One region of the Dyadobacter sp. HNCC25DJ187 genome, then DNA from elsewhere that is predicted to be linked to it. Evidence: riboswitches for the same ligand, from Rfam matches in the RefSeq annotation. Region 1 holds a riboswitch; the other holds the start of a gene.

Region 1 (4,221 bases):
TCTCAACCCGGTATTGAGCACCAAAGGCTACATTTATTCCTTTTAGTGCTTTATCGAAGTACCGGCTGATGTCTATACTTCCTGTATTCTGGCTTGCATTATAGCTTCCGGCATCGAATGTTCTTGGTGTTTTCAAACCCAAACTTGCATTCAATGAATTAGTGATTACATTGCCAAAATCATTCTTTCCATATACATTCGAAATATCCACATCCCAGTCGCGGATTTTACCTTTCACACCGACTGCCAGCGATTTATCTGATATGATGTTTTCCATCGCAGGCAGAAAGCCGTCAGGATACAGGAAGGAGTTATTTCGTTCAGTCCACCCCGGCAAACGGTATACGGCAGTGAATTGTGAATTCCTGTGGCTGATTCCCCCGAAAGCATAAACTTCCGCATTTTGCCGTAAAGGAATTGCTGCATTAAAAAATAAAAGTGCATCCTTCGCTTTGTTCGATCCACTTGCACGACGGTCGAAAAAGTGGCGGTCAATACCTCTGCTTGCCAGAATTGCTTCGTCAATTTCTTTGGTGTATATAGCATCGTAATTACGGGTGTTAGCACCGCCTCCGTACACTGGTCCCAGGTATAATCCGGCATCGTCCCTTCCAGGCAATAACGAAATAGCCTGTGTTGCAAATTCTGCTGTGGCATTCAGATAGCCACCTGTTTTACCCAAAGCAAAACCATAATTGGCGTTGGTGCGGGTGCTGGTGCCATCACCACGCCGGCGGGTAGTGGCAGTAGAGCTGATCGTCAATTGTTCGGTGCTTTTACTAAGGACTATGTTGATTACACCTGCAATAGCATCGGAACCATACTGTGCAGCGGCTCCATCTCTCAGAATTTCAACTCGTTCAATGGCGGCAGTAGGTATGGAGTTGAGGTCATAACCTGTGGCACCGTTACCCAATCCACCCCAGTTGATGTTGGAGCTTTTGTGACGACGCTTGCCATTTACAAGTACCAGCACCTGATCTACCCCCAATCCTCTGAGTTGAGAAAGGTTGAGCGCCGATCCGGCATCCCCGGCGTTACTTCCATTTACGGAGTGAAAAGAGGGCGATACGTATTGCAGCAACTGCGTTATACTGACCTGCGGCGCTGATTCTAGCAATGGTTTCAGATCGATTACATCGACAGGAACAGGAGAATCGAGTTTGGTACGGTTCGCATTGCGTGAGCCTACAACCTGTACTTCGCCCAATGTGTGCGTACTTGCCTGAAGTGCCACATTGTATTCATTGGAAGCTTGGATCGGGACTTCGCGGGGAAGAAATCCGATGAAAGAAAAAATCAGAATTTCGCCTTTGATTACCGGTAATGTGAATTTTCCGTCTGCGTCGGAAATGGTTCCCTGACGGGTATTTTTGATCGTGACGTTGACTCCGGGCAGCGGCTCTCCATTTTCAGTGGCGGTCACCCGGCCTGTGATGATGCGCTGTTGGGCGAGCGATGCTGTGGCGATGAAAAGTAAAATAAGTAAAAAGTAGTTTTTCATTCAATGACAGTTTTGGAAGCCAGTGGAAAGCTTCGGGATTTTAAAAGCTGTAAATGGGAGTCAGGCTGCTGACTTGTAATGTATACCAGAAATTCGGATCTGGTTTGAATAAAGTGCGGTCAGGGAGATATTAACGTGATGCTGTAAACGTTGTTCTGATTTGATGATGCACGGCACTTTTACATTGACCTTTAAAGGACGGGGGAGCCTGCAGTTCCGGTCGATTTTTGAGATCTTTATAAAAGCGTAGTTTTAACTACCAAGCCAGCGCATCATCAAATCAGAAAAGTTTACTTGGTTTTGACCTTTGCCGTAGCGCCTGTTTCTGCCGCTACGAGTGATATATCCAGGTTGAAAATGTCATCTATTGCTTTATCACCGATGGATGAGAATACGCTTTTTGAGTTGTACTTGATATCATATTTGGTTCTGTCAATGGCGATTTTAGCTTTGCCGGTTATTTCTTTGCCGTTGCTGATTACCTCTGCCGGGAACGTGATGTCGTTGGTTACTCCTTTAATCGTCAGTTTTCCCTTTACATCGTATTTGTTGGTCCCGGAAGGCGTAGCCGATACGATCTGCAATTTGGCTACCGGATGTTTGTCGACAGCAAAGAAGTCGTCATTTTTCAAGTGACCAACCAGTTTTGCGTTGTATTCCGGATCAGTAATGTCCGTAACAGTCAGGTCTTTCAGGTTGATTTCAAAGTTGCCGCCTTTCAGTTTACCATCGTTCAGGATGAGCGATCCCTGCCTGATCGGTGCCGTTCCTGAATGTTCGCCGGTTACTTTTTTAGCATGCCAAACCAGCTTACTTTGTTTTGCATCCACTGCGTAAGAAGACTCTTTCACGTTTTTATCTGTGGGTCCGGTGAATGATACCAGCCCGAAAGCAGTCAGTGAGAGTATTGGAATAAGTATCTTTTTCATGTTGTTTTTGTTTAATATATTAATTCTATTGATTTTATAGAGTAAATGAGCTTGGTAAATCCGATCAGGATCTGCTAATCCCGACCGGGTTGTTGCTCACGGCGCTTTGCAATTAGCTTCGCCACTTGTCATTCGGGCAGCATTTCCCTTGGCTGTTAGAACGACATAGAACAGGACGAGTTGAACAAAAGATGTTGTGCATGATTTTGTAAATTTATAGTTCCTAAAACTTAGGCAGGTTAGCACTTATTCCACCCTGGAAAGTTGCTAAGAGTTCAATGAGCCTGTCTCTCCCTCTTTCTGTATAAATCCGTATTTACTTTGCAGGAAGTAATTGTAAGACGATGCAAAGGTAAGTTCAAGATTTCCTGATTATCAAAAAACAGACTTGATATTTTGGACTAAATCGGGAATTGTACCACAGAACCGTAAGTAGCCGATCACCATCCTCTTTTCTCTTCCAGCGGGTATTTCTTATCAATCTTCTTCAAAACAACAAAAATGGAGTCTTTGTTTTCATTTATACCTGATAGTACGAACTGGTCGGAATCACGTGGTTCGTACCTAAGCGTTAGTTGTATGGTACTGTCAGCACGGTTTTTAAGTTTGAATACCTTGTTGATTGTATCTGCTTCGTAGCCGTAGTAATGCCTGCCAATATTCCCGTAGTATTCTGTCGTACGAATGGAATTTTTTGTATTGAGCTTAAACGGCTTGTCAAGTTGTATGCTGATTGAATTGAACTTTTCAAATACCACATTTTGCCATCTTGTCGTGTCACCAGTAGCCTCGGGAACAAACCTGTCATTGAGTTTGAATTCAGACACCTTGTAAAAACCACTGATTCCCGCAAGTCCATTTTCGAGAGGAAGTTTGAATGATTTTCCACTTGCATACAGGTTCCAATACCCAAAACCACGATAAACTACGAAAAGTAAAATGAAACCGTATTTCAAAGTCAGTCTGGCATATTTATACCAGGTAGCCGGTAGTTCAAACTGTTGAACGTAAGTAAGTGCAACCGCTTTGTATTCAATAACAATCTGATAAAACTTATTTGCATCTCGAACCAGAAGCAGTAGAGAAAGGCTCAGCAGATGCAGGCTCGTGAGTTCCACACCGGCATTGTAGCCAATATTCACAAACCAGATAGGTAATAAAATCGCGATCATCATCAATGCTCCAAGCGTGGTCGTGCGACGGGACAACAGCAGCAGTGTCGCTACCAGTTCAAATATCCCTGCGAAGACTTCGAACACAGGGGAAACGCCGGTCGTGAGCCAATACAATTTACCAGGCGTGAAGTCTCCCAAATTTGTATTAAGCTGACTGATCGTCGGAAAGGGCATTTGCACAGGAAACACTTTGGCCCATGCAAACCACGACATGCGCAAGGCTACACCGTATCTTGCGGCGGCATAAAACCAATAGTACACCTGTTCATCATTTTTTCGTCTTTTATCGATCTGTTGCCAGAGCAGACCTGCAGCGATACATACCAGTACAGTAATAAACCACCCAGTGTAATTCTTTCCCTCCTGGCTCGCAAAAAACCAGGGTTTGTTTTGGGATACGACATCCAGCCAACGGAAGGGGTAAGCGTTGACATTGAAACCGGCGTCAAAGTTCTGCTTGTAAAACTCCGGATTAAAAGGAATAGTGCTTACCACAGCATATACCAAAGCTGCGCGCACGGCGATTTGTTCGTAGGCTTCCCATGGCGAGGATAGCCCATTGGTCTCTTTTTCAGACATGATTATTTGAGTAAAAAGGATTAAACTGGCACAC
Region 2 (4,221 bases), 1.3 Mb from region 1:
GGCCAGTGCGGAGCCAAGCTGTTCGAGCACGACGAATTTCAGGTTGGGGCACAGTGGGATGGTTTCGTTCAGTAATTGAAAAACTTCCTCAGGAACGGCGTCATCATGTGTATCACGTCGGATCAACTTATCAGAAGCGAGTGCCTGTTCCCAACTTCCACCCGAAATATGGATTTCACGGACCCTCTCTAATGGATAAGCCGCAAGTAGTTGCCGGGCAGGGATATTAAAATTATGTATTTGGCAATAGACATTATGCAGATCAAGTATCAGGAACCCGTTCACTTTTTCGGTTAATTGATCAAGAAAATCTCCTTGCTTTTGCACTTCATCATAGGAATAAGCAAAAGCCAGATTTTCTAAGCCGACTGGGCATTGGCACACATCCTGAATCCGCGCCAGTCGATCTGCACCTAAATCAACTGTGTTTTGAGTAAAGGGTATGCTGATCGGAGCTCCCTTGTGAAAGTCGGTGCCGGTCATAAAACCAAAATGCTCAGATATATGATCGAATTGAAAGTCACTGCAAAATTTTGCCAGTTTATTGAGCCATTGTTGCTGCTCAGGCAGCCACTTTCCGGAAAATATGGAAAAATAAACACCGTGACCAACGAGCCGGTTGTTGCGAGCGTATTCAGCAACCAGTTCTACGAACCACGAAGGGATTTGCTCATACTTATGTAAGGCATCGAACGACCATTCGATTGCCTCAATTTTTTCCATCTCAAAAAGAGGAATGGACGCCAACAGAATATTGGCGTCCAGATTACATGATAGGGATGAGTAAATTTCACGCATGGAATGGATTTTATCTTATCAGCCCATACCACAACCCGGACATGGATCTACCTGTTTATTCTTGGTGACTCTTTCTCCTTCCGGATTGACGTCACTCACGCTGCAGGCTGTTACTGATGTAACTACCACAGCAGCCACTACGGCTTGTAAAACTGCTTTCGGAATTTTCATACGGCCAATACAATTATATTTTATAAAAGTTTCAGAATGATGATGCAGAACGGCCGGTAATGGTTGTAAACGAATCAACTTTTTTTGTAATTATTCTGTCCTTTTCAAATGAAGCTGTTGCCTGGCACGATCCAGGGTTACACAACAATTAATCAATAAATTAATATTACCTGACCGCATGTGATTCAGGATGTTGACCATTTCATGTAGATAAACGCGTGCAAAGCCCGGATCACCTTCAACGATGGATCGGGCGTTGTCCGTCAAATCAGCATATTTAATAGAATGTACAATGGCCGTGGTTTTTCCAAGCCTTTCCACTTCCCGTTTTTTTCTTTCTCTTCGATTTAGGTCCGGATAGGTTTCTTTCGTAAAAACATCGGTAATACCAATAACACCCTCCATAATAAATGACACCAATGCCTGGCTATAGCCCGTGGTGGTCAAATGGTCCTTCAGGTTGGCCGGCGCACAATCGGTATCTTCCAATAAATCGTGACACAGTGCGATTTCAATTGCACCTTCCGTTTTTTCATGAGCTGCCACCAATTTGGCCACTGCAACCAGATGATGCCAGTAGGGCAGTGGCTCATACTTTCTCTGCTGATCGCCGTGCCAATGTTTTACAAATTCTAAAAGTTTATGTTGTCTTGAAGTCAGATCCATACCACACTATTTTTGTTTCAGCTTATAAAGCCAAAAAAAATATACCGCTAAAATTTGTGTTTCTCAAAACATTAATATTACTTTGCCTATCGATTTAGTAGATTTATTGAGAATGAAGGGAGAGGTTAGGCTCTGTGATCTTCTGGCAACCTATTATCTTATTAAGGTGCCCCAACCTAATTCTATTGATAAATCCCGATATCCCACAAAGTAAGTGTTGGAGGCAATCACCGGTGGTTGTCTTGATTTTATGGAATTTTAATTTTTAGATTGTACATGGAGATATATTGTGATAATGCAGCAACTACTTCCCTTGACCCTTTGGTAATTGAAGCTATATTGCCCTATCTGACTCATCATTATGGGAATCCTTCGTCTTCACATTGGGCTGGCAGGACCGCCCGTGAGGCTATTCATGCATCCAGGCAAAAGGTAGCAAGCTTAATCGGAGCTTCAGCTGAAGAAATATTTTTTATGTCGGGAGCTACAGAGGCTAATAACCTGGCATTGACAGGCGCTATCCGATCAAATGATATCAGCCATGTCATCACCAGCAAAATTGAACATAAAGCTGTTTTACAGCATCTGTCGCATCACGAAAAGGCAGGAGATATAGAGGTCAGCTATGTGAAACTGGATGATTTTGGCAATGTGGATCTCAGACATCTGGAGGTATTGCTGGATCATAACCCACAATCACTGATCAGTCTGATGCATGGAAATAATGAAATAGGTAACATTACCAATATTAAAACCGTGGGGGAACTGGCTGAAAAGTACAATGCTGTATTTCATACGGACACCACGCAAACCATGGGCAAACTTCTCATCAACGTTTCTGAAGTGAATGTGGATTTTTTAGTAGGATCTGCACATAAGTTTCATGGTCCAAAGGGAATCGGCTTCATATATATCAACAAGCGAAATCAGATTAAGCCGCTCATTGTCGGAGGCGGTCAGGAGAACGGACAGCGAGGCGGAACGGAAAATGTTGCCGGTATCGTCGGCCTTGCCAAGGCACTGGAGGTGGCCTACAAAAGCAGGGCGGTTGTACAAAATCACGTAGCAACTTTGAAGAAACATTTGATAGCAAGTTTGGATGACCTCACTATCGGCGGGATTACATTCAACGGTGAAAGCCGTTCTGAAAGTAAAGGTCTTTCTAATATTGTAAGTGTTGCATTTCCTGCTTTACTTTCAGGAAGCCTGGTAAACCAGCTGGATCAGTTAGGAATCGCGGTGTCGGGTGGCAGTGCATGTTCGAATCTGCGGACCGGCGGTTCACATGTGATCAGCGCTATATATAAAAATCCTGATAAAGAAATCGTACGATTTTCTTTTAGCAAATTTAACACATTGGAGGAGGTGGATCACATTATTAAAGCGATCATCAGAATTTACCAGTCTGATCAGGCAGAAGATGTGCTGTCATTACAAGCTTCTATTCCGCTTGCATCATAAACTTGTACGAGCCAGTCTGCGATACAGGCAGACTGGCTCGTGTTATTAATTGAGATGACTGAATCGTTGCAGCCATAATTTTTTAAACTTGTCTATGCAATTGTACTTGAGCTTGGAGTACTTCACCGGGTCAGTTTCTCCAATTTTTTTGCCAATTTCTTCGGGCTTAAATCCCCAGTAAGCCCAATCCATAATTATTTCCCTGCAAGGTGAGCACATTCTGTCTAACAGCCTGATAATCTGACCCATCTCTTCCCTGGCTTCTATTTGTCCGGTAATATTCTGCGCTTCATCTCCTAATTCCGGGACCTCATCCATATACTCAATTTTACTTGATGCATGCTTTCGAATAAAGTCAACGGTTTTAAAATATAATATTTTGTAGAAATAGGTAGAAAGGCGACTATCTCCCCTAAAGGTTTCATTTTCAATGTGCTTTAATACCAGCATAACTGTGTCGGTATATAGATCACCCAGTGCAGTTTCGTTGAGTCCGGTCTCTGAATGAATTTTAAAAATATACCCTTTATATCCGTTAATGAGCTGATTAACACTTTTTTCTCTTTCAACACCACCATTTCTGAGTGCCAGAATCAGTGCTGTTTCATCATAATTACTTTGAAAATAATTCATAATGGTTTTCCATGTTTGGTTACGAATTGTGTCCTGATGATAGGATTATTCGGCCAGCGGAAAATCAACTTAAACGAAATGTATCGGCATACAGATTCCTTTTGTATCAAAAGTTAATTCTTGACACAATCAAATCATTTTGCCAAACTGTCGCAAACAGTGGATTTACAGATCATTGTTTCAACTACATCATCGTCCAGCATATAAAATATATCATCAGAACCTTTAAAGCGGGTTCCATGAAGTAGAACTAGAAACGTTGAGTGGTTGTGTTGCCGGAATGGCTGGGATGTTGATGTAATTACGAAAGTATTGATCTGGCTGACCAGACACAGAAATACTATGTGGATGACTTGGGAATATGTGAGTTGGTAGTCATCTGCAGCTTAGGTTGAATTTTAGTGAATAGTAAATTTTTCATACATGAGGATTTGGAATAAATTAAGAATTAACTGGGTTTATACTGGCAAATATATCAACAATTATGAAAAT

What was found. A riboswitch is a leader RNA that binds a small molecule or an ion and turns the genes downstream of it on or off. The one in region 1 is predicted to bind S-adenosylmethionine.
Region 2: linked by a shared signal. The riboswitch ahead of AC1XUE_RS01330 (cysteine desulfurase family protein) and the one ahead of AC1XUE_RS06820 (YceI family protein) in region 1 are both predicted to bind S-adenosylmethionine.

What each region holds. Positions count from the first base shown of each region.
Region 1 is NZ_JBXHAT010000001.1:1,643,304-1,647,524, reverse strand. It holds gene AC1XUE_RS06825 (TonB-dependent receptor) at 1-1,504, opposite strand, end outside; gene AC1XUE_RS06820 (YceI family protein) at 1,795-2,433, opposite strand; SAM riboswitch class I at 2,645-2,744, opposite strand; gene AC1XUE_RS06815 (hypothetical protein) at 2,874-4,187, opposite strand.
Region 2 is NZ_JBXHAT010000001.1:349,549-353,769, forward strand. It holds gene AC1XUE_RS01315 (multinuclear nonheme iron-dependent oxidase) at 1-798, opposite strand, end outside; gene AC1XUE_RS01320 (chryseobasin-related MNIO class RiPP peptide) at 817-969, opposite strand; gene AC1XUE_RS01325 (HD domain-containing protein) at 1,060-1,635, opposite strand; SAM riboswitch class I at 1,736-1,830, shown strand; gene AC1XUE_RS01330 (cysteine desulfurase family protein) at 1,912-3,096, shown strand; gene AC1XUE_RS01335 (RNA polymerase sigma factor) at 3,142-3,729, opposite strand.